3 regions of the Arthrobacter sp. NicSoilB4 genome follow, and region 1 is predicted to be linked to each of the others. Evidence: riboswitches for the same ligand, from Rfam matches in the RefSeq annotation. Region 1 holds a riboswitch; each other region holds the start of a gene.
The links. A riboswitch is a leader RNA that binds a small molecule or an ion and turns the genes downstream of it on or off. The one in region 1 is predicted to bind cyclic di-AMP.

Region 2: another riboswitch for cyclic di-AMP. It lies ahead of LDO13_RS10365 (NlpC/P60 family protein); the one in region 1 lies ahead of LDO13_RS02525 (hypothetical protein).
Region 3: another riboswitch for cyclic di-AMP. It lies ahead of LDO13_RS03325 (NlpC/P60 family protein); the one in region 1 lies ahead of LDO13_RS02525 (hypothetical protein).

The regions. Positions count from the first base shown of each region.
Region 1 is NZ_AP024653.1:524,122-534,140, forward strand. Features, by position in the region: gene LDO13_RS02495 (glycosyltransferase family 4 protein) at 1-200, shown strand, start outside; gene LDO13_RS02500 (crosslink repair DNA glycosylase YcaQ family protein) at 205-1,461, shown strand; gene LDO13_RS02505 (nucleoside deaminase) at 1,507-2,010, opposite strand; gene LDO13_RS02510 (phosphatase PAP2 family protein) at 2,100-2,936, shown strand; gene upp (uracil phosphoribosyltransferase) at 2,949-3,584, shown strand; gene LDO13_RS02520 (VOC family protein) at 3,678-4,055, shown strand; gene LDO13_RS02525 (hypothetical protein) at 4,210-4,968, opposite strand; cyclic di-AMP (ydaO/yuaA leader) riboswitch at 4,967-5,154, opposite strand; gene LDO13_RS02530 (HAMP domain-containing sensor histidine kinase) at 5,232-6,860, opposite strand; gene LDO13_RS02535 (response regulator transcription factor) at 6,864-7,604, opposite strand; gene LDO13_RS02540 (winged helix-turn-helix domain-containing protein) at 8,231-9,094, shown strand; gene LDO13_RS02545 (dodecin family protein) at 9,334-9,537, shown strand; gene LDO13_RS02550 (histidine phosphatase family protein) at 9,593-10,019, shown strand, end outside.
Region 2 is NZ_AP024653.1:2,294,040-2,304,058, forward strand. Features, by position in the region: gene LDO13_RS10340 (hypothetical protein) at 1-302, opposite strand, end outside; gene LDO13_RS10345 (DedA family protein) at 345-1,001, opposite strand; gene LDO13_RS10350 (DUF5129 domain-containing protein) at 1,140-2,594, shown strand; gene LDO13_RS10355 (DUF1918 domain-containing protein) at 2,600-2,791, opposite strand; gene LDO13_RS10360 (serine hydrolase) at 2,868-3,902, opposite strand; gene LDO13_RS10365 (NlpC/P60 family protein) at 4,215-4,832, opposite strand; cyclic di-AMP (ydaO/yuaA leader) riboswitch at 4,945-5,146, opposite strand; gene LDO13_RS10370 (hypothetical protein) at 5,316-5,585, shown strand; gene LDO13_RS10375 (DNA alkylation repair protein) at 5,614-6,276, opposite strand; gene LDO13_RS10380 (HNH endonuclease signature motif containing protein) at 6,502-7,905, shown strand; gene LDO13_RS10385 (nuclease-related domain-containing protein) at 7,940-8,761, opposite strand; gene LDO13_RS10390 (GYD domain-containing protein) at 8,918-9,238, opposite strand; gene LDO13_RS10395 (universal stress protein) at 9,464-9,853, opposite strand.
Region 3 is NZ_AP024653.1:704,003-714,021, reverse strand. Features, by position in the region: gene LDO13_RS03360 (hypothetical protein) at 1-352, shown strand, start outside; gene LDO13_RS03355 (glycoside hydrolase family 38 C-terminal domain-containing protein) at 566-3,589, opposite strand; gene fdhD (formate dehydrogenase accessory sulfurtransferase FdhD) at 3,693-4,565, opposite strand; gene LDO13_RS03345 (molybdopterin-binding protein) at 4,642-6,153, opposite strand; gene LDO13_RS03340 (DUF6457 domain-containing protein) at 6,150-6,437, opposite strand; gene LDO13_RS03335 (NTP transferase domain-containing protein) at 6,421-7,131, opposite strand; gene LDO13_RS03330 (HNH endonuclease) at 7,198-7,698, opposite strand; gene LDO13_RS03325 (NlpC/P60 family protein) at 7,921-8,667, opposite strand; cyclic di-AMP (ydaO/yuaA leader) riboswitch at 8,975-9,158, opposite strand; gene LDO13_RS03320 (M23 family metallopeptidase) at 9,281-10,019, opposite strand, start outside.

The sequences.
Region 1 (10,019 bases):
GGCTGGCCCAACCGGCACTGCGCACCCGCTGGCGGGCCGCGGCGGTTGACGCGCGGGACCGGCTGCCCGGCTGGAATGCCACGGCCCGGACCGTGCTGGAAGTGGTGAACCCGGGACACCCGTCCCCGCCGCCGGCGGCCGCCGGGGACGAAAAGCCGGCCGCGGAAGATTCCCCTGCCGCACAAGCTGTTGGACAATGACCCCATGACGCCCCAGCCCCTCACCACGCAGCCCCTGACCGCGAACGCGCCGCCGGCGCGGACCCTCACCCGCGAGCGGCTCCGCGCCTGGGCCTGGCACAAACAGGGCCTGGACGGGTCGCTGGCCGGCAGCACCTCGGAGCAGGTCTTTGCCCGCGCCGGCTGGGCCCGCTCCGTGGGCGGCGCCAACCCCTACCTGACGCTCTTCGCCCGCGCCGGCATCCGGCGCGACCAAGTGGACGCCGACGTCCTGGCGCACCGGATCTTGGAACTTCCGACGGCGCGAGGCTGCACGTACGTCCTGGGCCGGGACGACTTCGCCTGGGCGCTGCAACTCGGACGGGACGCCGCCGAGGCCGCCTTCAAAGTGGTCGGCAGGCTCGGGGTGGACCGCGGCGAAATCACCCTGCTGGAGGAACAGGTGCTGCACACGCTGACCGAGGCAGCCGTTCCGCTGGACCCGCGGCAGCTCAAGGAGGAACTCGGCGAATCCGTGCGGAACCTCGGCGAGGAAGGCAAAAAGAAGGGCGCCACCACCACGCTGCCCACGGCCCTCGGCATCCTGCAGGCGCAGGGCCGGATCCGGCGGGTCCCGGCCAACGGGCGCCTGGACCAGCAGCGCTACGCCTACGAGCTCTGGAACCTGCCGCCGAGCCCGCTCGACGAGGACGAAGCCCGCGCCGAGCTGATCCGCCGCTACCTGGGCTGGACCGGCGGGGCCACGTTCAAACAATCGCAATGGTTCACGGCGTTCACCGTTGTCCAGAGCAAGGCGGCGCTGGCCGCGGCGGGCGCGGTGGAGGTTCCCACGGCCGCCGGGGTGACGCTGTGGATGCTGCCCGACGATGTCGAAAAGCTCGCCGTTTTCGAAGAGCCGGCCGACGAGCAGATCCAACTGCTCGCCGGAACGGATTCCCTCGCACTGTTGCGGCGCAATGCCGCCGAACTCCTGGCCGACGAGGACCAGCACACACAGGCCCTCGGCTCGCTGGCGCTTCAGGCGGACCTCCCGGACCATCCCATCTTCGACCGGGGCCGAATCATCGGGCTGTGGCAGTACGATCCCGGCAGGGAACGGATCGTGCCCTGGCTGTTCCGCGCGCCCACGGCGGCCGTGACCCGGCGGATCGGCGAAACCGAGGACTGGATCCGCGAGGACCTGGGGGACTTCCGCGCGTTCAGCCTTGACTCACCAGCCACCCGGCAGAAGCGGATCGACAACCTGGCGGCTGCCGCAGCAGGCTCGGCCGCCGCCAGTTAGCGCGGCGGGGACACCGCGGGCACGGGGAGGCGCGATGGCGAAGGCTCAGGCGCCCCGGTGCCCGGCGAAGAAGTCCCGGAGCAACGTCGCGCATTCCTGTTCCCGGACCCCGCCGTACACTTCAACCCAGTGGTTGAGCCGGCGCTCGCGGAGAACATCGAACACGGAACCGGCGGCCCCCGCCTTCTCGTCCCACGCACCGAACACCACCCGGGGAATCCGGGCCAGCACCACGGCACCGGCGCACATGGCGCAGGGCTCGAGCGTCACCACCAGGGTGCAGTCTTCCAGGCGCCAGCCGTCACCGGCCTTCCCGCCCCGGGCGCTGAGTTCCTGCAGCCGCGCGGCAGCCGCGCGGATGGCCACCATCTCAGCGTGCGCCGTCGGATCCCCGATGGCCTCCCGCTCGTTGCGCCCGCGGCCGAGCACGGTGCCGTCGGGACCAATGACGACGGCGCCGATCGGCACGTCCGCCGTGGCCAGCGCGGCACGCGCCTCGCCCAAGGCAAGGCCCATCCAGTCGGCATGGCGGGGCTCAGGGGAAGTCATGGCTCAATGATAGTTTCGAACACTAAGCAAGCTGTGCAGCACGAAGTAGTCAGGAGATGGCCGTGACCACCAGGACGGAAAGCTGGCTCATGCGGCGCTGGGGCAAGTGGGTTGTGCCGTACGCCGCCCTGTGGATCACGATGCTCGTGGGCGGCGTGCTGGTGGTTCTCCTGGCGGTGCTCAGCGCCGAGGTCTATGACAACGTGGTGGACGACGCCGGCCTGGCGAATCTGGACAAGCCAACCCTGGCGTTAATGGAACAGCTCCGCAGCCCCGGGTTGGACTCCTTCGTTACAGGGTTCACGAACATCGGCGGAGGCGTCGGCATGCCCATCCTGGCCAGCATCCTCACTGCCTGGCTCATCTGGGCCTCCCGGACCTGGCGGCCGCTGATCCTGATCGGCGCCGCCGCCGCTGTGTCCACCACGGCCACCACGATGGGCAAGAAACTGATCGGCCGGAACCGCCCGGACCACGCGGACGCCGTGCCTCCCTACGAGGACTCGCCGTCGTTCCCCAGTGGACACACGCTTAACACCACGGTGGTGATCGGGCTCGTGGTGTACCTCGCCTGCCTGCAGGTGCAGCGCACCATTGCGCGCGTCGCCCTGATCGCTGCCGGTGTGATCTTCGTGGCAGCAATGGGGATGAGCAGGGTCTTCCTGGGCCATCACTGGATGACCGATGTGATCTTCGGATGGCTGCTGGGGCTGGCGTGGGTGGCGATCGTGATCATGGCCCACAGGCTCTTCCATGTCTTGCGGCACCGGGAACACGCGGGTCCCGCGCCCACGTTCGACAACCCCGCGCACCTCAGAGACGGCGTCGGGGGGACCGCCAGCAGCACCGGCAAAGACCGCCGGTCCGGTGGCAAGGACGACGTCGGCGCCCGCGGTCCCACGGGCGGGCCACCAGCCGCCGGGTGATAGTTTTGACCCATGCGCACTTTCGTTGTGGACCACCCGCTGGTCGCCCATAAGCTCACCGTTCTGCGGGACAAGAACACCCCGTCCCCGGTCTTCCGCCAGCTCACCGAGGAACTGGTCACGCTCCTTGCGTACGAGGCCACCCGCGAAGTCCGCACCGAACCGGTTACCATCGAGACACCGGTCAGCACCACCATCGGCACCGCTTTCACCAAGCCCACCCCGCTGGTGGTCCCCATCCTCCGGGCGGGACTCGGCATGCTCGAGGGCATGACCAAGTTGGTCCCCACCGCCGAGGTGGGCTTCCTGGGCATGGCCCGGGATGAAGAGACCCTGGACATCATCACGTACGCCGAGCGGCTCCCCGAGGATCTCACCGACCGCCAGATCTTTGTCCTGGACCCCATGCTCGCCACCGGCGGCACGCTGCGCGAGGCCATCAAGTTCCTCTTCAAGCGCGGCGCGTCCGACGTCACCTGCATCTGCCTGCTGGCCGCTCCGGAAGGCCTGGCGAAGCTGGAGGAGGAGCTCTCCGACGCCAATGTGACGATCGTGCTCGCCTCCATCGACGAGAAGCTCAACGAGAAGTCCTACATCGTTCCGGGCCTGGGCGACGCCGGCGACCGCCTCTACGGCGTGGCCGGCTAACCAGCCGCCGGTTTCGACGCCGCCCCCGCTGCGGGTTTCCCGCGGTTGGGGTTGCCCTACCGGAAAACGCTGTCCGGGACTAGCCTGTGCCCCATGGACTGGAAACTTGAACTCGTCTTTGTCCCCGTGTCCGATGTGGACCGCGCCAAGGATTTCTACGTCAACAAGGTCGGGTTCAACGCCGACTACGACGAGCGGCCCATGGACGGCATCCGTTTCGTCCAGCTGACCCCGCCCGGTTCAGGCTGCTCGATCGCCATTGGCGAGGGCCTCAACGACGCCCCGCCCGGCACGGCCCCCAGCCTGCAGCTGGTGGTCAGCGACATTCAGGCCGCCCACCAACAGCTCAAGGACAACGGCGTGGACGTCAGCGACGTCGATGTCCAGGACTGGGGGCACTTCGTCTACTTCGCAGATCCCGACGGCAATAAATGGGCGGTGCAGTACCTGCCCAACCGTCCCAACGGCTAGACACCCCTAACCGAACCGACCCGGGGTAAGGCCCGGGTTCCCGCGGATTGTCGCGGACACAAGCGAGGCCCCGGATCCAGCGGATCCGGGGCCTCGCTTTAGCGCTCTTACAAGGGCACTTCATTCCGACGTTCGCGTCCGCCGGGTCTGGTGTTTAGTACCAGTTGTGGGCGTAGTGGAAGTTCAGGGCACCACACGGTGAGCCGTAACGTTCCTTGACGTAATTCAGGCCCCAGTTGATCTGGGTCCGGTAGTTGGTCCGGTAATCAGCGCCCGCGCTGGCCATCTTCTCGGCCGGCAGGGACTGGACCACACCGTAGGCCCCGCTGCTCTTGTTGGTGGCCGTCGTCTTCCAGTCCGACTCCTTGGTCCAGAGCTTATTGAGGCACTGCATCTGGTCTGCGGCCCAGCCATGGGAGCCCAGCTGGCTGGCTGCGTAGGCCTGCGCGCCGGCAGGGTCGTCGATGGCAACGGGGGCGGGCGCCGGTGCCGGCTCGGGCGCGGGTGCCGGTGCGGGTGCCGGCGCAGCTGCCGGGGCCGGTGCTTCGGCAGGCTTGACCTCGGCAGGCTGGGCCGCGACATCGCCGGTGGGGATGGTGGTCTGGTTGACGACACGGACGCGCTCAAAATCGAGGGGCGTCAGGGGATCCGCCGTGGTGGCTGCGTCAGTGGAAGTGCCCGCGCTGGCATTGCGGGCAGCTGTCTCGGACGCGTGTCCGGCGGCGCCGACCCCCACAAGCACCGCGCAGGTCGCGGCAACAACAGCCGCCCGGCGGCCCCTGGAGCCGAAGTTCTTGGCAAACCGGGACAGGCCTGAAGCGGGCTTGGCCGGTTCGGCGCGGTGGCGCGACGGCTCGGAGCGGGTCTTCGTGGTAACGCCTTCAGGGCGCGTTTGTGGCTTAAAGTCAGTCATGTTCGCCTCTCAACGCCTGCGGAGTTAGCTGTCGGGTTCGGATGAGGTCATCCGGCCGCACGGAATCTCACGTGTCGGCTTCACCCCAAGGGTGCAAGATGCAGAAATGCCCGGGAACTCTGGGTCCCCCGCCTCTGCCTGGTCCAGCGGAATCCGGGAGGCGGCAGAGTTTGGCGTGCATCCGGATATGCGGCGTCAGTGATGGCCGCACCCTAAAAACCGTACAGGACCCGGATGCTTAAGTCACATTTGGGTAACGGGGATCACGACGGCGGTGTGGCGGCTTGCGCCGCCGGAACCTCTTCGACAGCCGGGCCGGGCGCGGGCAGCCGCACCACAAATTCGGTCCTGCCCGGCACCGACGTCACGCTGACCGTCCCCCCGTGGGCCTCAACAATCGACTGCACGATCGAGAGTCCCAGCCCGCTGGTTCCTTCGGCGGAAGTCGGCGGAGGGGTCCCTGTGGAAGCACTCGTGGCGGACGGGGGCCGGGGCGGGCGGAGCGGGAGGTGCGGCAGGGGTAGGCGGACGGTTGCCGGCGTCGTCACTGGCACCGGATTCTTCCGGGAGGCATCCGCCCGGGTGAAGCGGGCAAAGACGCGGCCCACAAACTCGGGGGCGATCCCGGGCCCGTTGTCCGTCACGGTCACCACGGCACTCCCGTCCGGGGTGCGCTGCACGCCGGTAACCACCGTCGTGCCGGGTCCCGTGTGCTTGCGGGCGTTGGAGAGCAAATTGGCCAGCACCTGGTGAAGCTGGGTGGCGTCGCCGCGGACCACCACGGGCTCTTCGGGGAGCTCCAACTGCCAGACCCGGTCAGGGGCCATCACCTTCTCGTCACTCACTGTCTCCACGGCCAGCTGGGTGAGGTCCACATCTCCGAGCTTGAGCGGTTGGCCTTCATCCAGCCGGGCGAGCAGGAGCAGGTCCTCCACCAGGGTGGTCATCCGCTCCGACTGGCTCTGCACGCGGGCCAGGGACTTCTGCCCGTCGGGGGTGAAATGTTCGGTCATCCGCATCAGCTCGGTGTAGCCACGGATGGCGGTCAGGGGCGTGCGCAGTTCGTGTGAGGCATCCGCCACGAACTGGCGCACCTTCATCTCGCTCTCCTGCCGGGCTTCGAGCGCGTTGGAGACGTTGTCCAGCATCAGGTTCAAGGCATGGCCAACGCTGCCCACCTCGGTTCCCGGATGGGCCGCCGACGCCGGTACGCGGACGGCAAGTCCCACTTCTCCGGCGTCGAGCGGAAGGCGCGAGACTCTCGTCGCCACGTCGGAGAGCTGGTCCAGCGGTTTCATGGTCCGGCGGATCAGCGCCGTCCCGGCCAGACCGATCACAACGAGGCCGCCGGCGGATACGAACACCGTGGTCCAGACCAGGGAGGCCAGCGTGTTCTGTTTCTCCGCGAGCGGGAGCCCGGTCACCATCACGTTGCCATCCGGGGCCTGCACAGCAACCAGGCGGTAGAAACCGGCGGACAGGGTCCGGTTGACGGGCTCGTCGTGCGGAGAAAGCTTCAGGAGGATCTCGTCGTCTTCGTTGGTGAGCGACTTGCGGGTGGCGTCCTCCGCGATAAAACCGGCGCTGCGGACCGAATCGTCCACGATCCTGGCGTTGAGGGTGCCGACCCCCTGGCCGCGTGCCTCAAGGGGATCGGAGCGGCCGCCGGAGCGGCCAAAATCGCGGGCGCGGTCCGAGGCTTGCTGCAACTGCTTGTCCAGCTGCCGGGTCAGGAAGAGGTCCATCGAGGCGTAGCTGACAATGCCGATGGCTCCGCAGATCGCCACGAGCAGTGCCATGGCGACCAGGACAAGCCGGGTGCGCAGATGCCACGTGGCCGGGTCGCGCCAGTTGAGCCTGGAAGGGCTGGTGGTACCGGAGGGTTCGGGCACGTATCAGTCCGCCGGCTTCAGGACATAGCCGGCGCCCCGCACCGTGTGGATCATCGGCGGGTGGATGGCGTCGACCTTCTTACGGAGGTAAGAGATGTAGAGCTCCACGATGTTGGCCTGACCGCCGAAGTCGTAGTCCCAGACCCGGTCCAGGATCTGGGCTTTGCTGACGACTCGCTTCGGGTTCTCCATGAGGTAGCGCAGCAGCTCGAACTGGGTTGCCGTGAGGTGGAGCTCTTCCCCCGCCCGCCGCACTTCCCGCGTATCGATGTTCAGGACGAGGTCTCCGACGACGAGTTCGGCGGTATCCATGGCGGCCACCCCGGAACGTTGGACCAGCCGGTGCAGCCGCAGGAGCACTTCCTCCATGCTGAACGGTTTGGTCACGTAGTCGTCCCCGCCGGCAGCCAGCCCGGCGATGCGGTCCTGGACGTCGTCCTTCGCTGTCAGGAACAGGGCCGGGACTTCCGGCGTGAAGGCACGGATCCTGCCCAGCAGTTCCACACCGTCGAACCCGGGAAGCATCACGTCGAGCACCAGCACGTCGGGACGGAACTCCTTGGCCAGCTTTACGGCTTCCGGGCCGTCCGCGGCGACAGCAACCGACCAGCCCGCCATGCGCAGGCCCATGCTCATAAGTTCGGAGAGGCTGGGCTCATCGTCCACGACCAGGGCGCGGATGGGGGAGCCATCCGGATGGGTCAGCTGGGGGAGATTGTTGGTCATGGAGTGCGAAGTGGCCATGGGACTACTCTCCGATCTGCCGGTTAGGTCCGCCTTTGGGGATCCTGTGCGGCACCTGTGAATCCCAGCCTAGCGAGCTGGACATCCCGGGGAGCGCTGGTCCGGCCGCAATTTTTGGAATTCCGCGGTGACCACTCTGTGGGACGGCCTGCGGCTATTGATAAGCAGGCGAACTGTCTGTCCGGGTTGGCTTACCGTGAACTATTTTGCTTATTAGCCCTAGTTGCACGAACAATATTCGGTCAAAGACACCACGGCGGCGCTAGATAACCAGAACGATTGTTATTTTATTGGCCGGGCAGAATTGTGATCTACGCTACATATCAGCGTTTCGTCTCGCATGGTGGACATTCGGGTCCATTGTTACTTGCAAGTTTTCATTGTTACGTTGCACACTTCAATTGTGAACAAGAACTCAACAGCACCTGCAGTCGCAGTTTTTTGGATCAGCACACCCGCTGATACCGATAAGCGTTGTTGTCGAATGCACGCCTAACTTTTACACCCCGAAAGTTTCTAGGCATTCGCCCCCAGCCCAGCGTAGGGCGCCCCTCCCCAGATTTCATTGCGGGGAAAAGTAGCATTCGAGCCGCGATGACGGCCATTCACATTGAGGTAAGCAATCCATGTCAGTTGCATCCGGATACGTCCACATCTCCGTCCGTAACGCCGGCAAGGCCGGCCAGGCCTCCGGTATCCGCCAGGGCTTCGGCAGCCGCCCGTCCTTCGCCCCTGCCGGATCCGGCGCCAGCTTCCCCGCCCCGGGCTATGCACCGCAGGGATATAACCCCAACTCCTATGGGCAGCTCCGCGCTGTTCCGCCGGCGCCGGCCACGGCCCCGACGCCCGTGATCACCCCGGGTGACGGCAGCCCCGTCCGCCCCGTCCCCAACGACAACGTCGCCCGCGGCTTCGTGCTGTACATGGGGATCGACGAGGAAACCGCTGCGGCCGCAGGCACCTCCATCGCGAAGCTCGCCCAGGAGATCCGGGCCTACGCCCAGTCCCTGGTTTCCGGGGCTGAAAGCTACGCCGCCGTCGCCGTCGCCCCGGCCAGCGCCCCGGGCTCCGCGCTCGACGTCGTCCGTTCCACCTTCGGTGACCCCACGGTGGGTGCCCGCCAGCGGTCCGAGACCGCCCGCCTGCAGCAGCCGCAGGACCCGCGCCCCTCCGGCGTGCTGATCGACCTTGCCCGTCGTGAGGTGGCGCTCGACGGCGAATCCCTGAACCTCACGTTCAAGGAATTCGAACTCCTCAACTACCTCGTCGAGAACGGCACGCGCACCGTGGGCCGCGACGAGCTGCTCGAGGGCCTGTGGCGGAATGCCGAAGAGGTGCCCAACGAGCGCACCATCGACGTCCACATCCGCCGCCTGCGCTCCAAGCTCGGCCGCCTCGCCAACACCGTGCGCACCGTGCGCGGCCAGGGCTACCGCTTCTACGAGCACCCCGAAGTCGTAGTCTGGGCCGCTCCGGAATACTCGATCTAGCTTTCAGCCCGCGCAAGCGCCCGTCCCTTTGCTGGGGCGGGCGTTTTTGCGTTTCCCGGCTCGGGTTCGACGCGCGATGTGCCGCTCCCGCTACAGCGCCCGCACGACGAGGCGGGCGGGCTTTGGGTGGGCTGGCTGACGGGTATTGGCCTCCGCGGATGGTGGGTTCGGGTGGCTCTGTTGCGTTTGCTGGGTCCGGCGTAGTCTCGGAGCGTTGGGCCGACTATTGGGAGGAAGACATGTCTGTTGCACGGATCACTACCCTGAGCGCGAACTCCAAGACCTCGTTTGATGCCGCCATCAAGGAAGGCGTCGACAGGGCCAACAAGACCCTGCGCAATGTCACGGGGGCGTGGGTGAAGGAACAGAAAGTCGAAATCAGCGACGGCGCTGTTGTGGCCTGGCACGTCGTGCTTGAAGTGACCTTCGTCCTGGACGACTGAGCGACCGGTGGTGGGATGCGCGCCCGGGGACCAGCCGCCGCACTAGGATTGAGCCATGAGCGCGCATCACATCAAACGGCTGGTGATCATGCGGCATGCCAAGTCGGATTGGCCCGGCGGCGTCGCGGATCATGAAAGGCCGCTCGAAGAGCGCGGTCACCGCGATGCTCCGCAGGCCGGAAAATGGCTGTTGAAGCACGGTGTGGTCCCGGACTTCATCCTCTGCTCCAGCGCCTTGCGCACCCGGCAGACGTGCACGTGGGTCTGCAGCGAACTCGGCGACAAAGCTCCGACGCCGAAACTGGAGGACGGACTCTACGCCGCCTCGGCCAAGCGGATGCTGACAGTCATCAACCACGTCCCGGATACCGTGACCACTCTTATGGTGATCTCGCACATGCCCGGCGTGCAGGACCTCGCCATGCATCTTGCCTCCAGGGATTCCAACCACGACGCCTACATGGACGCTGCCACCCGGTACC
Region 2 (10,019 bases), 1.8 Mb from region 1:
CGGAGGTTGTCCCCGGGCATCCGTTCCACGGTGTTGCAGCGGTTCTTGACGGCGTCAGTCAGGTAGGCGGCCGCGGCAGCCTCGTCCCCGGCGATGACGGCGGCGGAATACCGCTGGACCACTCCGGCGGGGGTGGCCTCGTCCACCGGAGCGGGCTCGCCGCGGGTGAAAACGACGATCAGGGCGACGACCACCAGGACGGCGATGGCGGCGAGGATGGCGAGCAGGGTACGGTCCGGCCGGTGGTTCCCTGCTGCCGGTTCCGGTTGGCTCGGCTCGGGTTCGTTCGCCGCTGGACTCATGCCGCCAGTATGTAGCAGGCGGGGCCCGCCGTCACGGTGTCTTTAGGCCCCGTTCGGCCCTGACCTGCTGTTTCGCCGCCGCCGGAAGCCCCTCACGACGAGGGAGCCGACGACGAAAGCCAGGGCCGCATAGACGGCATAGTTGAGGAAACGCGAGTACTCGTCAATGAGCCGGAACTGCGCACCGAGCAGGGCACCGAGGCTGATCAGCAGCCCGTTCCAGATGACGCTCCCCGCAATGGTGAACGCACTGAAAGTGCCGAGGTGCATCCGCTCGGCTCCGGCAGGCAGCGAGATCAGGCTGCGCACGCCCGGAAGCAGCCTGCCGAAGAAGATCGCCGACCTGCCGTGGCGCCGGAACCAGTCCGCGGCCTGTTCAAAGTCCTCGCGGTCCATGAGCGGGAGCCCGGACAGCCACCGGATCGACCGTTCGAGGCCCAGCCGCGCGCCGAGCCAGTAGAGCAGCAGAGCACCCAGGTAGGCGCCGAGGGTGCTGGTGACCAGGACAAGGGCCATGTTCATGGTCCCCTGCCGCGTGAGGAAACCCGCCAGGGGAAGGATGACCTCGCTGGGGATGGGCGGGAAGACCGTCTCCGCCAGGGTGAAGAGCCCCACGCCCCACTCGCCGAGGGCGTCGACGGCCCGGGCGGCAAAACCTACCAGCCCGTCCAGCTCGTCGACCGGAGTGGCGGGGGTCATGGCTGCCCCGGCCGTTCAGCTTCCTCGAACACCGCAGCCTCCCCTTCCACGCAGGACGTGGCAAGCCTAGCCGAAACAGGAGCGCGGGGTCGGCGGGCGTCCGTCGACGCCGCCCGCGGCAAGCACTACGCTCAGGAAATGGCAATCGTGCGGAAAGTCCTCGGTGTCCTCCTCCTGGTGGTGGCCGGACTGGCCGGTTCGGGGCCGGCAGCGCTGGCCGTCACGCCGGTCGACATCGTCATCGAGGACCGGGCGGGGGTGCTGGACCAAAACACGCTCCTGCCCGCCGTCCGGGCCATCGAGTTTTACCAGCCCACCAAGGTGGCTGTTTACACCTACAACGGCTCGTCCTCGGACAACCTCAACGAGGAGGTGCTGCGGTTTGCCCGGGCCGAGCGCCCGGAGTGGATCAGCGCTGACGGGCAGAAATGGGCGGACGGGCTCTTCATTTTTGCCCTGGACCCGGTGGGCCGGCATGTGGGGACCTACATGGGTGAGGACCGGAAGGTCTCGCCCGAACAGCGCGAGGACATCCAGAACGCCTCCAAGGAGCTCCTCCGCGATGCCCAGTGGACGGACGGCACCATTGCGGGGGTCCAGCGCGGGGCGGAACTGATCAACCAGCCGTGGTACCGGTCCACGGCGTTCCTCGTCACTGCGTGGGTCACCGTGGCCGCCGCCGTCGCGGGAGCCGCGGCCTGGCTGATCGTGCGCTGGCGGACCAGGGTCAGCAGCCGCAGGGAATTGGCCCGCGGCGACGCCAGCTACGCCAACGTCAGCATGGATCTGCAGGTCACCGAACTCAACGCCGGCACCATCCCGGAAGCTTCCCGGTACGGCAGCACCGTGCTGGAGAAGCACAGGACCTTCATGGCGAAGTACAACACCGCCACCGGCCTCTCCAACCAGGTCCATGCCCTGTCGCCCAAGGGCCTGAGCCGGCGGCCCAACCTGACGCTGGTCCGAAGCTACGCGGATGCCGCCACCGAACTGGATGCCCTCGACGACGTCATCTCGGACACCAATGCCCTGCTCAACAAGAGCTCCGCCTGGGCGCCCGCCTGGGACCGGCAGCTGGCACCTTTCCGGGCCGACCTGGCCGCGATCGAACAGATGCTCAGCAAGCGCAACGCCGAGGGCGACTCGGCCACTGCGGCGGCGCTGCGCTCGTTCCGGGACGAAAGCCACCGGGAGATCGAACGGTGGACCTCGGAACTTTCGGACGGAACCATCACTCCGGAGACCGCCCTGGACCGGCTGAGGGACGCCCGCACCCATTTGTCAGAGTTGCTCAAGAACCATGCCGATACCGTCATCGAGGGCTACGCCAAAAATGAGAAGGAAGCCCGTCTTATGCGCAAGGAAATGGAGACCGCGCAGGCCGGAAGCAAGGCCAAGTACGGGCGCGCGTACGAACCCAGCATCCTGGGCACCGTGTACCCCGCGTACTACTTCTTCTCCGTGCCCACGTTCAACTCCGGCTTCAGCACCGGCGTCAGCAGTGTCAGCAGCGCCCGCGGCGGAAGCAGCACGACGGGTTACGGAAGCAGCGGCGGGAGCTTCTCCGGCTCCGGCAGCTCATCGAGCTTCTAGCGGCGTCAGACAGTCTTGCTGCGTTCGACGACGAAATCGCCGCCGGGGAACAGGATGGTCTCGTGGCCGTCGTCGAACCTGACGTGATACGGCGGGGCTCCGTCAGCGCCCCTGACCTCGAGTATTTCCCCGTGCCGGTCCGATGACTCGACCGTGGTGCCACGGATGATGATGCGGTCTCCCTGTGCTGCCTTCATGGCATTCACCTCCCTTCTCCAGCCTACGATTCTGTGTGCTTTAGGGGAACGGCCCCGGTGCGGAACAGGGGCTGCGTCAAAAGGCCCCGGCGGCGACCTTGCCGGTGAGCTGTTGGATGACGCGGGTCCGTGCGGCCATGTCCGACATGTCCTTGCCCTGGGTGTAGACCACAAACACGACAGCCCGCTCCCCTTGCACCAGAATGCTCGCGTCGTGGAGGTTGCCGTTGAGCAGGCCGTATTTATGGAAGACGTCGATTCCCGGAGGTGCGGCGGCGGGGATCATCACCTCGTAATTGGTGTTCTGCATATAAGAGAGCAGCTGGGCGGTGTTGGCCGAGTTGAGCAGCCGGCCACTGTAGAGCTCCGCGAGGGTCGTCGCCATCTCTGCCGGAGTCAGGCCGTTCACCGTCCGGTCATAAGGGATGCCCAGCGAGGCCGCATAGTCCGTCAGCCCCTTCTGGCCCACGGCGGCCATGATCAGCGCCCACGATTCGTTGTTGCTTTGCTGGACCATTTGCCGGATCTGCTGGCCTGCGGTGGACGCCCCCATCCGGGTTGTCAGTGACGCCTTACCGGTTTCCACCAGATGGTAATAGGCCTCCGCGGCGAGGATCTTCGCGGTACTGGCTGCCACAAACTTGGTCTTCACGCCGTACTCGTGCACCTGGCCGTCACCAAGATCGATCAGGGCCACGCCCACCCGGTACGCCTTGTTGGCCCGGATGACCGCGTTGATTTCGGCGTCGAGCGCCGGCCCTATCAGGCTCTTGGCAGGAACGACGGCGGCCGGTGCCGGGGCCGGCGTCGACTCCGTGGCTGACGGGGATGCTGCCGGCGACGATCCGCCGGTGGCGGACCGCGCATCGGCCGCCGCTGCGGCACCGGAGAGGGCGGACTCGGACCCTGCCGGCCGAGTTCCGTCAGCCGTTACCCGGGACTGGACGGTGGCGTAGACAGTCGCGGCCGCGACCAATGTGAGGACGGTGACCAGCACGACCAGGAACTGCGGGCGGATCCCGCCAATGCGCCGGAGCAGCCCGCCCCGCTGGGTCGTCTCATGTGTGTGGCGGCCGCTGCTGTAATGCCGGCCGGGGCCCCAGGAATCCAACCGGCCTCACCCCCGGCTAATCGGCGCCAGCGCAAAGTCCGATGACGCCACAGGCAGGCTCGCAGGCATAATCTTCCTTCGAAAATAAAGAACCGCGGCGCGGCTATAAACCTAATGCATTCTTCCCCGGGCACGGCCAGAGCGCAAGGTACGGCGCCCGCGCAGCGCGTGAATCTGCTGGTCGGACGCGGCACGCCCCTCTTTGAGGAGACGGATGCCCTGACGCCGGACGCCGCGCACGCAAAAGACCGGTGATCAGCTGCCCCCAAGGCAACCGATCGACCGGTCTTTTGCATGCTGTTAGCGGTTCTGCTAGCCGGCTCGGACGAACGTCACGGGGCCGGTGGCGGTCAGCCAGGACAGCGGGTGCGTCATGGTGGCGTTGACGCCGTTCATGCCGCCGCTGATGGCCTGGCCGTTGCCGGCGTAGATGGCAACGTGGCCGGACTGGACGATGATGTCGCCGGGCTGCGGATCGGCGACTACCTTGCCGTAGTTCAGGAAGGCTGTCGGGCCGATGTTGCCGACAGGGATGCCGGCAGCGTTCAGGGCCTTCTCCACCATGGCGGTGCAGTCCTGCGTGATGCCGATCTGGCCGTAGGCCATGGACAGCAGGGTGGCGTTGACTCCTCCGGCTGCCGGGGCAGCGGCAGGGGCGGGGGCCGACTGGACCTTCACGGTCGCCTTGGCGGCGGCGGGGGCCGGTGCTGCCGGGGCCGGAGCGGCCGGAGCGGCCGCGGGCTTGGGCGCCTCGACCACGGGTGCCGGGGCGGTCTCAACAGCGGGGCGCTCGAAAGTGATCTGAACAGCGGAGTCCGCCATGACCGGTGCACCGACCTGGCCCTTGACGTCAACGGACGACGCCGGGGCGGTGCCGCGCTCGGCCGGGGCATCGGCCGCGTTGGCGGCCATGGCGCCGCTGAGCACCATTCCGGAAGCTGCGACGAGGACGGCGGCCTGGCGGCCAACGGTCCCGGCGGTACGGCGTTTGCTGCGAAGATCGGCGCGCTTGGGCGCACGGGTATTGCTAAAAGTCATTAAAGGAGCCTCTCCCAATGCCTGCGAGGTGAGCTGTCGGATTCGGATGGGAGGCACCCGGCCGCACTCGGGCCCGATCATTGCGGGCCGTGCGGCTTCACCCCAAGACCCCTGGAGAACAGCGGGTCAAAAGTGGTTTCCCCGTCTCTGCCGGACGTTGCTGCGAGTTGTCCCCGGGCCGCGGCAGAGTTAGGCAATCGGCTGGGGAGAGCCCGTCTCGGTAACAACAGGCACTTAACAACGGTAACGGAATGATCACGGCATGTCACATTGAGGTAACGGCGGTGGGGTCCCGGACGCTGTTTTTCCCCTTCCCGGACGCGGCGTCAGGCATAGGATGATGCCATCACCGTTCCTCGAAGCGGAGGCCTGGAAATGAACTATCCCGACGTCAGCACGCACTGTGTCGCCATCTGCCAGCTCAGCAATGAGCCGCAGGAGGACTTCAATGTCAACACCGAGTTGCTGGTCCTGGAAGGCGGGGAGGTCCATGTCTCCACGTGGGATGCCGAGCCCCGTGACGGCGGCTTCGACGTTCACGTCCTGAACGACCGCGTGGACGCCCTGGGTTTTATGGTGGTCACCGATTGGGAGTTCTTTGACGAAAAGGCGTACGCCGTGGTGGAACGCCGGCCGGAACGTTAGGAATCGTCCCCCGTGCGGTACGGGCCGGTCAGAGTTCCAGCTCCGGCCGGTACTTGGCCATGTCAGTGAGCACGACGGCGACTGCACCCTCGTCGACAGCTCCGCCGTCGACAGCGCCGTCGCGATAAGGCGGGGTTGGCCGGGACTCCGGCAGCACCGAACGGGCGTGGCGCACGAACCGGGACCAGTCGCCCGCGCCGGCGCGGAGCTCGCGCAGCGGGCACAGCAGGGCGGCGCGGCGCAGCCAGCCGTCAGGATCACGCACCCACCGGTCCAGGACGCTGTCCGCGCGGACCCTCCCGACGACGTCGAGCCCGGCGATCAGGGGGCCGACGACGTCGATGGCGAGAGGATCGACGACGGCTCTTAGCTGCGCGCTCCGCACGAAGCCCTCGATCCGCGTCAGGTCCGTGTTGGTCAGCAGCCGGACGCTGGACTGCAGGAGGACGACGGCGGCGAGGCGGCGTTCGAAGACCGGCACCTCCCACAGCTCGGAGCTCAGAGCGGTAATGTCATCGTGCGTGAGGTCCGGGTGGCGGCGGAGGGCATCGCGGATGGTTCCCCGCACGGCTCCGACGGACGAGCCGTAGTACCGGTGGCCGCTTCCGTGCCTCGACTCGGACTCCTCGGCGCGGCTCCACGACGACTCGCGCTGGAGCGCAAGGTCGATGAAGTCGCCGGCATCACTCATGGGACCATTCTTTCGCATGCGGCGGTGCTGCTGGTTCCTTGCAGGCCGGAGGCCCCAACTCGTCGAAGGGGAATCCATGGACCGCAAGCAGATGCCCGACGTGGTTCCCGGCCCGCGGCAAGTCATCACGGGTGCGGATCCTTCTCCGCGGCCGCTGGCGTGGGGTGTCGCCGATCCCTTCCTGACCCCCGGCTTAATGTCAGAGGTGCCCGATAGTGTCTTTTCATGGACGGCAATCAGGGGCCCGACGAGGCTCCGGCAGCAGCTGGCACGGTGACGGTCGCGGAGGCGGCCCGGGCGATGGCCGTTGTCCGGCCCGCCCGTGACAGTGCCGGGCTGATCAGTCAGCTCCGGGAACTGGAAGACCTGAAGTCCGTTGCGGCCGCGTCGCAGGCCCGGATCGCCGTCGAACTTGATTTGCGCCAGCGCCGGGAACAGTCCGACGCCGGGATGCCCGCGGCAGACCTGGGGACCGGGGTGACCGCGCAGATCGCCCTCGCCCGGCGGGAATCCCCGGCCAAGGGCGGCCGGCTCCTCGGCCTGGCGAAGGCCCTGGTGACCGAGATGCCGCACGCTTTAGCTGCGTTGGAGGCCGGGCAGCTCAACGAATGGCGCGCCACCCTGCTCGTCCGGGAAACCGCGTGCCTGTCGCCGGAGGACCGGGCCGCCGTCGACGAGGAACTCGCCCCCGACACCGGGACCTTCGACGGCGCCGGGGACCGCCGCATCATCGCCGCCGCCAGGGCGGCCGCCTACCGCCGGGACCCGCGCACGGTCACGCAGCGGGCCAGCCACGCCGCCACCGAACGGCACGTCAGTCTCCGCCCGGCCCCGGACACCATGTGCTACCTCACCGCCCTGCTCCCCGTCCCGGCCGGCGTCGCCATGCACGCCGCCCTCACCCGGCACGCCGACACCCTGCGCTCCGCCGGGGACCCCCGCACCCGCGGGCAGCTCATGGCCGATGCCCTCGTCGAACGCACCACCGGCACCCCCGGCGGGATCACCGGCATCGAAATCCAGCTCGTTCTGACCGACCGCACCCTCAACCAGGGCGACAGTGAACCCGCCCGCCTCCCCGGCTACGGCATCGTCCCCGCCGGCTGGGCCCGCGAACTGCTCCACAACGCCGGCCAAGACGAGGACCAGGCCCACAATGTCTGGCTCCGGCGGCTCTACACCGCCCCCGGCACCGGGGAACTGATCGCGATGGACTCCCTCGCCAGACTCTTCCCGCCAGGACTGCGCCGCCTCATCCAGGTCCGGGACAACACCTGCCGCACCCCGTACTGCGACGCCCCCATCCGGCACCTGGACCACATCATCCCCTGGCACCACGGCGGCCAAACCACCCACACCAACGGCGCCGGACTCTGCGAAGCCTGCAACCACACCAAAGAAACCCCCGGCTGGACCGTCAAACCCGGGCCAGGACCACGACACACGATCGAAATCACAACCCCCACCGGGCACAGCCACCAATCCACCGCACCTCCCCTGCCGGGGACAGAATCCCCGGGTGGTCCCCCGCACCGAACTGCCCCCGCCGATACCCGCGAGCGCCGGAAGTTCCGGCATCGCCTGAAGACCGTCAAAGGTCCGCGCCCGGGCAGACTGCTGGCAGCCTAAAGCCCGCGGGATCGTCAACGTAGCTCGGGGGTCTTCACCGGCCCGTCAGCGCATGAAGGATCGCTGAGCCCAAGGGTCCACCCGCAACAAGCATCAGAAACGCGATGGCGGGGACGCCCAGGACCCAAGTGGCCCGACGCCATCGTGCCCTGTCCACCAGCAACCGCAGGGCCGCGAAGTTCTGCTGGATGGCAATCGCGTCGCCCGGCTGGGCAGGGTTCCGGTGCCAGGTCCGGGCGAGGACGGCCGCCGTCGCAATCCGGGACACCTGCTCCGGGTCCAGCACGTGGCTGCGACGCATGAGCCAGCGCAATAGCTGCCGCTCGGTGACCACTGCCACCTGTTCAGGTGCCGCCTTGATCGTCAGCGTTTTGGGTTCCACGACCACCACTACCCCGGTGACGGCTATTGCGTCACCCACCGCCGCGCTGAGGAGCTTGGACGCCCGCGCCGCTTCATGCGCCGCGCTGTAGAGATGGCGTGTTTTCTTGCCTGCCACCATGAGCGTCCGCCCGGCCACCCAGATGGGCTGGCCCGAGTGGTTCTTTGTGTTGATGGTAAAGACCCCCGGAGGGCCGACCAGCACGTGGTCAATATCAGTGGAACCCGTACCTACCGGCACAGCATGCAGCACGAGCCAGGCCGGACCCAGCGCAGCCAGGATCCTGCCGACAGCGATCTCTCCCAAAGCGCCCCGGTACCAGGGCCACGTTGCTTCGCTCAGCGGGCTGGCACCAAAAATCCTCTGGAGTCTGGACCGTCGACGCTCCAGACTTTGGAGCGCCAACAACTCCTCCATCACCGCCTGGGCCGGAACCCGTGCCCCCAGCAGGACTGGTGCGGGATCGGCGGTCATGGCATGGACTCTAAGTGACGGCGCATGGGAGCGATCCTAGCGCCGCAGACGATAAACCCCGGACCAGAGGCGCCCCTTGCCGGAAACCTTGCGGAACGCCTGCCTAAGCCCTGCGCTGGCCAGTCGTAACCGAAGAGCCGTACCGGGCTCGATGCCCTATTGCCCGGGAGCCCGGTACGTCGGTGTCTTCTTGGCCGCTTCGTCAAGATCCTCCGGCGTCAAAAGCGGTTTCAGGCGCACATTCACAGAGCCCGATGAGTTGATCAGGAGCGACAGCGCGGCGGCGTCGGACGGCGCCGGGACCTCGAAGACCCCCAGCACGTCCCTCTCCCCAAAGGCGTAGTAGAAACATTCGAGCGATCCTCCCACGGACTTGAGGGCATCGACGAGCGCATCACGGCGCTTCGTTCCCCCCTCGCGCATGAGGCCCTTGATGCCGTCGCCCACATAGTTCGCTTCAAACAGATATTTGGTCATGGCCCTTCCCGTCCCGTCATATCCAGGACTCGGGCAACGCAAAGTGCGTCAAAACACTTGACGGCAGGTCCCGGAGGTGGTCCCCAGAATGGGGTTGTGGCCACATCGTAGGCGCTCCCCCGCGCCCTTACAACGGTTGCCGGAGAGTCGCGTGCCCGGCGGGCCAAATTTCGCCCGGGGCTCCCGGGCGCCAGATGGCAGCCGGGGGCGACGCCGGTCGGCTCCTCAGGCGGCTTTGGGCCGGACGACGAGGACAGGACACGGTGCGTGGGTGATGACCTGGGTGGCGACCGAGCCCAGGTGCAGGCCGGTGAATCCGCCGTGCCCGCGGAAGCCGACCACCACAAGATCCGCATCCTTGGCGGCGTCGAGTATTGCTCCTGCCGGTGATTCACTGTGAACGACTTGCCCGGTGGCTGCCACCCCCGCAGTTTCGGTCGTTTTCAGAGCGTCCGCCTGCAGTTTTTCTGCGGCCTCTTGCGGGGAATCCTCAGCCACGATTTCGCCGGCGGCAGTTTCCAGAACCGCCGCATACCAGGCAAGCGGAGGCTTGCGCCAGGCCGTGACCAGACGGATCTGGCCGTTACGCTGCCGGGCCTCCTCTACGGCCCACACCAGCGCATTCTGAGAATTCTGGGAACCGTCAAAACCAACCACAATCACGAACGAATCTGTACCGGCCATTTGTCTTTCCATTCCCTAGCTTCGCTCAGCAGCCTGGATCTTTCAGTCTCTGCGCGGGCTAAAGCCAGTGTCAAGGCAGCACGGATGCCATGGCTGC
Region 3 (10,019 bases), 180 kb from region 1:
CGCCTCCGATATCGGCAGGAACGCCTCCCGGGCCCCCTATTACACCGCTGCCGGCAGGACGTACCCCGCGTTCGTATCGCTCGTTCTGGCGCCCCCGTTGCTGGCCACGGTCAGGAGCCGGCAGCCGCGCTTAGTCAGGGCCGGAGCCCTGCTGGTCCTCCTCGGCGCCCTGTTCGCGATCCTAAGCCTCCCCGCCTCCTTGGCCCCGGCCGCCTGGGCCGAGGGGTTGCGCTTCGTCAACTACGCGGCGGTGCTGGGCTACGTCGCGGGCCTTGCCGTCCTGTGGTTCTCCGGGCTGATCAGCAACCCATCAGGTAACACTAAGACAACATTACGCCGCAACCACGGCTAGGCATTCACAAAATCATTAGACCGTGAGAGAATCATGAATGTGTGAAAGCGGCATTCGCTTCGTGAACGGGAACAATCCGTGCGGAGCCGAGGCAGCCGCCCAAGCGCCATTGGGGGGATGAGTGGTAGCGGTCCGGCTGGACCGCTCCCACTCAGCCTGTTTAACGGCCCAGGAGGCAGCCGGGGCCAGCGTCAGGCTCCGCGGCTCCCGACCTCAGCGCACAAACCGCAGAGTCACCAGCTGGAACGGCCGGAGCGCCAGTTCCGCCGAGTTCCCCGCCAGGGCTACGCCCGGCGAATCCGCCGGGCGCTCCAGCAAATCCACGGTCTGGACGTCGTTGACGTCGAAGCAGGCCGCCACGAGCCCTGCGGACCGCTCCCCGAGCGATTCATAGACCCGCACGATCACGTCGCCTGAGCCGTCCTCGGCGAGCTTCACAGCTTCAACGACCAGGGCCGGGTTGGAGACCTCAATGAGCGGTTCTGCGCCGTGGGCGCCCTTGTGCACCCGCGGGGAAAGGTTCGTTCGGTAGCCTTCCCGGACGGCGTCGGCGATGCTGGCACCGGGCCGGATCGTGACGTTCAATTCGTGCAGGCCGCGGTCTGCACCGGGGTCGGGGAACTTGGACGAGCGCAGCAGCGAGAGTCGCACGGTGGTGGTGGTCCCGCCGTCGTCCTCCCGGATGTTCCGGGTGACGTCATGGCCGTAGGTCGACGAGTTGGAAATAGCCACGCCATAGCCGGGTTCGGCGACGTGGATCCACCGGTGGGCGCAGATCTCGAACTTCGCTGCCTCCCAGGAGGTGTTCACGTGGGTCGGGCGGAACACATGGCCGAACTGGGTCTCCGCGGCCGAGCGGTCTGCCCGGACGTCGAGGGCGAACCCGAGCTTGAGCAGCTTTTCGCTTTCCTTCCAGTCCACGGCAGTGGAAATCGCCAAAGATTCCGCTCCCGGCCCCAGCGAGATCCGCTGCTTCACCGCAGAGGTTCCCGCCAGCCGTTCCACCACGACGACGGCTTCCTCGCCACTGTGTTCCACCGCCATCGAGCGGACGGCGGTGAGCCGGACGACGTTGCGGCGGTAGAAAGCGTCGATGTCCCAGGCATCCCATTCGTTGGGGGTGTCCCGGTGCAACTCCAGCAGGTTCCCGAACTGCCCCGGGGCGACCGCGTCGCGCCCACTCGCATGGTCGACCAGGGATTCGAGCAGGCCGCTGGCGTTGATGACGGCGCGGATGACCCCGTTGTCCAGGATGTAGCCGCCGGCAGACTCAGTGACCCGCACCGGCTGACCGGCGAGGACCGGCTCGGCCGCGCCGAGAGCGGCGACCCCCTTGCGCCCGTGCGGAGCGGCGTTGAGCAGGAAGTCCGTGTCCCCGGCCCCCAGCAGGGCCCCGGCGGCGTCGGCGATGATCGCCTCAAGGTGTTTGCCGACGGCGGCGTAATTCCGTTCGGCGTCCTGGTGCACCCACGCGATGGAGCTGCCGGGGAGGATGTCATGGAACTGCTGCAACAGCACCAACCGCCAGAGGCGCTTGAGCTCTGCCGCCGGGTAGCTGTATCCGGTGCGCACCGCGGCCGTGGCGCACCAGAGCTCGGCTTCGCGCAGCAGGTGCTCGCTGCGCCGATTGCCCAGCTTTGTCTTGGCCTGGCTCGTGTAGGTGCCACGGTGCAGTTCGAGGTACAGCTCACCGACCCAGACGGGCAGTGCCTCGTATTCGGCCTGGGCACGGGCGAAGAAACCGGCCGCAGAGCCAAGCTCCACCTTCGGCGAACCCTCAAGGTCGGCCGCGCGGCGCGCCGCCGCCAGCATCTCGCGGGTGGGGCCCCCTCCGCCGTCGCCGTAGCCGAACGGGACCAGCGAGGTGGTGCCGCGGCCATGGTCCCGGTAGTTCCGCTCGGCGTGGGCGAGCTCCCGTCCGCTGAGTTCCGAGTTGTAGCTGTCCACCGGAGGGAAGTGCGTGAAGAGCCGGGTGCCGTCGATTCCTTCCCAGTTGAAGGTGTGGTGCGGCATCCGGTTGACCTGGTTCCAGGAGATCTTCTGGGTCAGGAACCACTTGCTGCCGGCGGCCTTGACGATCTGCGGCATGGCGGCCGAATAGCCGAAGGTGTCCGGAAGCCACGCTTCCTCGCATTCCACGCCGAACTCGGCCAGGAAGAAGCTTTTCCCCTCCAGGAACTGGCGGGCCATGGCCTCGCCCCCGGGCATGTTGGTGTCCGATTCGACCCACATGCCGCCCACTGGGACGAACTGGCCGGTCTTTACCTTCTCCCGAATCCGTCCAAAGAGTTCCGGGTACAGTTCCTTGATCCACGCCAGCTGCTGGGCCGATGAGCAGGAAAACACGAACCCGGGATCCTCGTCCATCAACGCCACGACGTTGGAGAACGTGCGGGCGCATTTACGGATGGTTTCGCGGACGGGCCAGAGCCAGGCGGAGTCGATGTGCGCATGCCCGGTGGCGAGCAGGCGATGTGCCGAGGCGTAGGCGGGCCTGGCGAGGACACCGGCGAGAGCCTCCCGTCCCGCCGCAGCTGTGCCCGGGACGTCGTCGGGGTCCATAACGTCCAGCATCCGTTCCAGCGCACGGAGGATTTCGTGGCGGCGGGGCAGTTCCATCGGCAGCTCGTGCATGAGCCCGCTGAGGGTCCAGATGTCCTGCTGCAGCTCCCAGACCGTCTGGTTGAGTTCGGCGATGGCGATCCTGCCGAGCCGGTACTTTGGTTCATTGCCCGAGGTCGCCTTGTCCCCGTAGCGGGTGGCCGCAAAGGTCCACCCCTGCGACAGGTCGGGGTTGGCGGCCGCCTCGACGTAGAAATCCACGGACATGCCGCTGCCCAGGAGCTTGAGCGGAATGTACTGGTTCCGCGGCGAGATGGCCTTGACGATGGTTCCGTCCCGACGCCAGGCGATTCCTTCGCATTGGAAGCCTGGCGAATCGCTGCTAAATCCCAGGTCCACGATTATTTCGACCGAGGTGTCCGCCGCCGTGCCCCAGCCGTCCGGAACCTGCCCCTCCAGGCGCAGCCATTTGGTGCTCCACGGCCGCCCCCAGGCCGAGCCGTGCTCCTGCGGCGTGAATTGCTGCCGGAGGGCCTCCAGAACAGGTACCGGCTCATCCGGGACGTCCCAGCTGCTCAGTGTCAGCGGAACGCTGCGCGGGTAGACCGCGGGGGCGAGGCGTTCGCGGACAAAGCGGTCGAGCCGGACTTCCGTGAGACGACGGTCGTCGTGCAATGTGATCCTCTTAGCGCTGGCGTGGATGACGCTGAAATGCATCCAATCGATGGATATAACTTACTTTGCCGCCGGCCCTCAAGCCAAGGAACAGAGAACGTGGTCACCGGGCGACGGTTGCCGGCAACCCAACGCGGTGGGGGCCCGCATAAACATTCAGCGATGTGCCGCGGCTGAATCCGGCCAGCGTCATGCCGCTCGCCTCGGCCAGCTCCACGGCCAGGCTCGACGGCGCGCTGACCGCGGCCAGGACGGGAATACCGGCCAGTGCGGCCTTCTGCACCAGTTCGAACGACGCTCGACCGGAGACCTGAAGCACGGTTCCGCGCAGCGGCAGCAGGCCCTCGCGGAGGGCCCAGCCCACAACCTTGTCCACGGCGTTGTGACGTCCCACATCCTCGCGCAGGCACAGGAGTTCCGCGGAGCCGCCGTCGGCGATCCGGAACAGGCCGGCGGCGTGCACGCCGCCCGTGACGTCGAAGACGGCTTGGGCTTCCCGCAGCTGGTCCGGCAGCGACGCAAGCGTGGCCACGGGGACCACCAGCGGGTCGGCCGCGGGGCTGAAATGCGAGGACTTGTGCACGGCCTCTATGGAATCCGTGCCGCAGATGCCGCAGGAGCTGGAGGTGTAGACGTTCCGTCCCGTGTCGGGGCGTGCGACGTCTGGCCTGAGCTGGGCTTCCACCACGTTGAAGGTCTGGACGCCGTCCGCGTCTTCCCCTGCGCAGAACCGCAGCGAGACGAGCTGGTCGGGGCTCCAGATGACGCCTTCAGACACGAGGAAGCCCGCCACGAGGTCAAAGTCGTTCCCGGGGGTCCGCATGGTGACGGAAAAGGACAGGCTGCCGATCCGGATTTCCAGCGGTTCCTCGACGGCCAGAACATCTTCCCGGTGGCGGACCGGGAATTCGAGGGCCTGCGGCGACCCGTCCAGGACATACTTGTGCACCTTGCGGCGCTGCGTCACGCGGCCCATCAGGTACTCCTAACCAACATATCTCCATCATGGCAAGCGCCGGGCCGGGTGGCCAGCGCGCGTTCAAGGCCGGGCACTACCCCAGCAATTCGCTCCAGTCCACGGTGCCGCCGGTGCCGGTGGGCTTCCGTGCGGCCCGCTTGGGGGCGGGCTTCTCCTTCGTCGCGGCCAGGTCCGGCAGGGCCTTGCCCCACGGAAGGGCGAAGGCCGGGACCGGTTCCCCCAGCTGCACGCCGTGCGGCGGTACCACCAGCACACCGTCGGCTGCGGCCAGTCCGCGCATCATTCCCGGGCCTGTGTGCTGCGCGGGAGATGCCATGCCGTACACCAGCCTGAAAGGCATCAGCCGGGTCCTGCCGGGGTCCGGGTCGATCATGGAGCCGCAGGGCACCTCGGTGACGGGCGGCAGCGTCCGGTGACCCAGCGCAGCCAGGAGCGGGGCACCGATGGTTGAGAGGGCCATCATGGCCGCGAGCGGGTTCCCGGGGAGCCCGATTATGAACCTGCCGTCGGGCAGTTCGGCCAGTACGGCGGGATGGCCGGGCCGCATGGCAACCCCATCGATGAGCAACCGTCCGCCCAGCTCGGCGACCGAACGCCGCAGGTGATCCGTGCCGGACCGGCCGGTGCCGCCCGTGGTGATGACGACGTCGGCGGGCAACAGTTCAGCGGCAGGAACCAGGTCGGTGGCGGATCCCCCCGAAGGCTGCGGCGTGATCGGCTCGCCGGCTCCCTCGGCGGGCTCGGTGTCCTCGAGCGCCGCGAGCCATTCGGCGTAGCTGTCGCCAATTTTTGTTTCGCCGGCACAGGTCCCGCCGAGCATGTCCACAACCGCCCCGAGCTGGGGACCGAACGTGTCGCGCACCTCACCAGGGCGCGGGATCCCTGCCGTGACCACCTCGGAGCCGGTGAACACCAGCCGGACCAGCGCTTTGCCCAGGACCGGGAGGGCGTCGTGGCCGGCGAGGGCTGCGAGGGCCAGATGGGCGGGGTTGAGCAGCGTGCCGCTCTTGATCAGCACGTCGCCGGCGGCGGCCTCCTCGGCTGCTTTCCGGATGTGTTCGCCGTTCCGCGGTTCGCCGGGTTTAGCGGCGCCGGCCAGCCGCAGGACCGGGAGACCATCCTCATCGGCGGCGATCTCGCCGCTTTCGCTCCGCAGCACGGCCTTTGCGCCGGGCGGGATCAGTCCGCCCGTGGCGATCGGGCTCGCCTGGTGGGGGGCCAGCCGCTGGCCGGGTTCCGCGAGGATCCAGGGTCCGCTGCCGTTGACGGCCCAGCCGTCCATGGCGGACGAGGCGTAGTGCGGCATGTCGACGAGGGCTTCCACGTCGGCGGCGAGGGTTCTCCCCAAGGCGTTCCGAAGGGCAACGGGCGCGGCGGGGATGGGAGTCGCGCAGTCGAAGGCGAGCTGCCAGGCCTCCTGCCAGGTGTGCGCGAGGTGCCGGTGCGGCACCTCCGTGTCTCCGCCGGGGCCGGAACTGGCGGCACCGCCGTCGGGAGTTGCGCCGGCGGTGCCTTCAACGGGCGTGTCACCGGCACGGTCATCCCCGGTGGCAGCAGCGCTGCCGTGAGGGGGTGCAGGCGTCATGCTCCGGAGACTTCGTTGGCTGCGTAATCCGTGGCAAGTTTGCGGGCTACGCCCATCGCGGCCTGCATCGAGACGGCGTCAGTGGCCTGGCCGGAGCCCGAGGCCAGGCCTGCGGCGAAGCCGGCAATGAATGTCGTCAAAGGTGCAGCCGGGCGGACCACTGAGTGCGCGGCGACACCGGCTAAAGCCAGCACCGCGTTCACATCTACCTCGACATCTTCCAGTTCCAGGGCCTGAAGCAGTGCGCGGCACCAGTCTTCCAGTGTTTCATCCTGGCTCTTCACCGCTTGCCTCCAAGGTCGAATTCTGCTGGGGAGCCCCGTGCCGGCTGGCTGCCGTGTGGCTGTCGCGGCCATGGCTGCCGGGCGGAACGGTTACCCCTAATGCGGACGCATCGTCCCAGGTGTCCACGTCATCCGTGGACCCCTCGGGGACGGGGACTTCCCGCACCTCCAGACTAGCAAGAAGGGCGAAAACCGAGGCATTATCGAGGGCGCCGCGCTGCCCGGCTTCGGTAACGCTCCTTTCTAGCGCGGCCGTGCCATATAAACCCACCAGCGGTTGACGCCGCCCGTCAGCGGCGACCGCCATCAGCCCGTCAGCCGAAGCGTCTTGCCCTGCCGCTTCCAGCAGCGTCCTGACGGCGGCGCCCGCCCGGGGCATGTCGCAGGCGAGGACAAGGGTGAACGGCGCCGCCGGCAGGTGCCGGCTGTCCGCGCCGCGGTGCCGTTCCAGGGCGGAAAGCCCTGCCGCGATGGCAGCGGCCGGCCCGGCAAAGGGCGGGTCCTCCCTGCAACTCAGCACTCCTTCCGGCAGCGTTCCCGGGTCGGGCCCGACGACGGCGACTGCTGCCGCGCCCCGCGCGGCCTGCAGGGCGCGCTCGAGGAGGGTGGCGCCGTCGTGCATCAGCCCTGGCTTGGGCACACCCCCCAGCCGGGAGGACCGGCCCCCGGACAGGATGACAGCATCGAATTCCACCGGACCAGCCTAACGCGCTCCGACACTGGCCGTCGGGCTCAGAAGGTCAGGCGCCGGCGAGCCGATTCAGGCGGCGGATTCCGGTAGCAGGAATGGATCCCAGGCAGGGGTGGGCTTTTCCAGCTCCTTGATCTGCCAGGTTGTGCCCTTGGGCGGCGCGGGGCTGAAGCTGAGCTTCCATCCCATTTCGCCCGGCGTGTGGTCGCCTTTGGCATTGTTGCAGCGCAGGCAGGCAGCAACGAGGTTTTCCCAGGAATCCGCACCGCCCCTGGATTTGGGCTGGACATGATCGATGGTGTGGGCGGCCTTGCCACAGTACGCGCAACGGTGCCCGTCGCGGCGGAGCACACCGCGGCGGCTGACCGTCGTCAGGGTGTTGTACCGGGGCCTGATGTAGCGATTCAGGAGAATCACCGAGGGCCGGCCAAGGACGTCCTGCGGTCCGACGACAGGATCGTCGCCCTCCGCCACGACACTGGCCTTTCCAGTCAGGACAAGGACGAGTGCCCGGCGGAAGGTCACTACCGCCAGTGGTTCATATCCAGCATTCAGAACGAGAGTGCGCATCCGCATACCTCTTCACGGCCGCACCCGCCAGGGGCACGAGGGCCGGCTGCCCTCTGCATGGTCGGGCTATGGATCGACAAAACAAGAGTAAACACCGAGGTGCCGTTTCACCGAATCCTTTCTTGCCGTCCGTGGTCCGTGTCGGCCGAAGTTCACGTTGCGGGAACGCAAAGGACCCCTGCCAAATGGCAGGGGTCCTTTGCGTTGTAACAGTTGGTGTCTTTAGCCGCCGACGCGGATGAAGACCGGGCCGGAGCCGACGTTCACGCTCTGCAGGGAGGTGGTTCCACCGTTCCAGCCGCCGTGAACGGCCATGCCGTTGCCGACGTAGACGGCGATGTGGGCCATGCCAGCGCCACCGTTCTGGTAGTACGCGAGGTCGCCCGGCTGTGCCTCGGCGGCGCTCACGGTGCGGCCGAGGGACAGGTAACCTGCCGGCCAGCCGTGGTAGTTGATACCCGCAGCGGCCAGAGCGTTCGTGGCGAGCGCGGTGCAGTCCTGGCCAACGCCGATCTGGGCGTAGGCGGCAGAGGCGATCGTGGCGCCCATGCCGCTGGCGACGTTGGTACCGGCCACGGCAGCGGTGGCGCCGATCTTGGTGCTGGCGGTCTTGGCGGTCGGCGTTTCCTGGACCTTTACGACGGGCTTCGGGGCCTCGACGACGGGGGCAGCAGTGGTGGTGACAGCCGGCTTCTCGTAGGAGATCGCAATGCTGGAAGCAGCCGAGATGGTCGCGGGGGCCGCGGACTGGACTTCGAGCGTGGAAGCGGAGGTGGACTCGCGCTGGACATTGGCCTCAGCAGCGTTGGCCGCGATGCCGCTGGTCAGGACGAGGCCGGAAGCTGCAGCGATGACTGCTGCCTGGCGGCCCATGCCACCGGCGTTGTCTCCGACAGTCTTAGCAATAACAGCCAGCGAGTTGGTCTTGGTGACCTCGGCGCGGTGCCGTGCGTTTGCACGAGTAGTCATTAAGTTCTCTCTTTCGTGATCCTGTGGCCGCGCTTTCAGGCGCAGGCTGAGGACGCTCCGGCATCTTGGGGGTACGCCGGATCGCCCCGAATGGGTTAGTTAGCGAAGGGTGTACTGCGAAGACGCGCCAAAAGCAGAAACTGCGTGCAGGTGCATAGCCTGCGGGCCGGACTCAGCAGAGATTGAGGCGGCGGTGTGAGATCCGTTCCGGGCGCCGGCAAGGGCGGCCCGGGAGTCGGATTTCAGCGGGCTCGTAAGAGCCGCGCAAGCGCGGTGACGCGCAGCATTGTGGCGTGAAGACACGAAAGTAGCCTCTCCCAATGCCTGCGAGGTGAGCTGTCGGATTCGGATGGGAGTCACCCGGCCGCGCCGCTTCCTGGGAAGCTTTGCGACTTAACCCCAAGGCCTTCTTTCGAAGACCAAAATTGGTTCCCCCGCCCCTGCCAGACGATGTAATGCGAACGGACCTTGAGCGGTGGCAGAGCTAGGCAATCCACTCAAGAGCGCCAACTTCGGAAAAGTTGGCGTAGGTCAAACGTACAACAGTTGGGACTCAATGTCACATTCGGATCACGGCGTGTCACAAGAATGCGAGAGCGTCCGATCAGCTTTGTTAAAGCCAGCCGGTCGGGTCAACAACTTCGCCGTTGACCATGACCTCGAAGTGAAGGTGGCAGCCTGTGGAGGCGCCGGTGGTGCCGCTCATCGCCACGACATCGCCGCGGGAGACCTGCTGGCCCACCTTGACGGTGTCTGAGGACAAGTGGTTATAGGTGGTCTCCAGGCCGTTGCCGTGGTCGATTACTACGCGGTTGCCACCACCGTAGGGGTGCCAGCCCGTGAACGTCACGGTTCCGCTGGCAGCAGCCATGACGGCCGTGCCGCACTGGGCGGCATAGTCCTGGCCGCGGTGGAACTCGCCGGAACCGCCGGTGATGGGACTGACGCGGTATCCAAAGGGTGACGCGGTTTTCAGCTGGGCCAGCGGCGCCCCGAGGCTGCCTGCGGAGGCCGCGCGGGTGATCGAACCCACGGACTGGGCGCTCAGCAGCTGCTTGAGCTTTCCGTCCGGGTCGCCTTGGGTGGTGACGGCGGTCCGGTTGAAGTCGATTTTTGCCTCGCCGGCCGTGACATCCGGCTGGACCGCGGCCGAGATGGATCCCGTGGATCCAGTGTTGGTGGCCATGACGGGGCCCGTGGCGGGGACGGTAACGGTGAGGACCAGACCCGTAGCAGCCAAGGCAATGCCGGCTTTTTGCCCCACGCCACTGGCGGCGGCAAAGTCTGTTACCTGGCGGAACGGGCTGCGGCGGCCTCTGCGTTCGTCACGGTGCGGGTCACGTGGGCGGTCT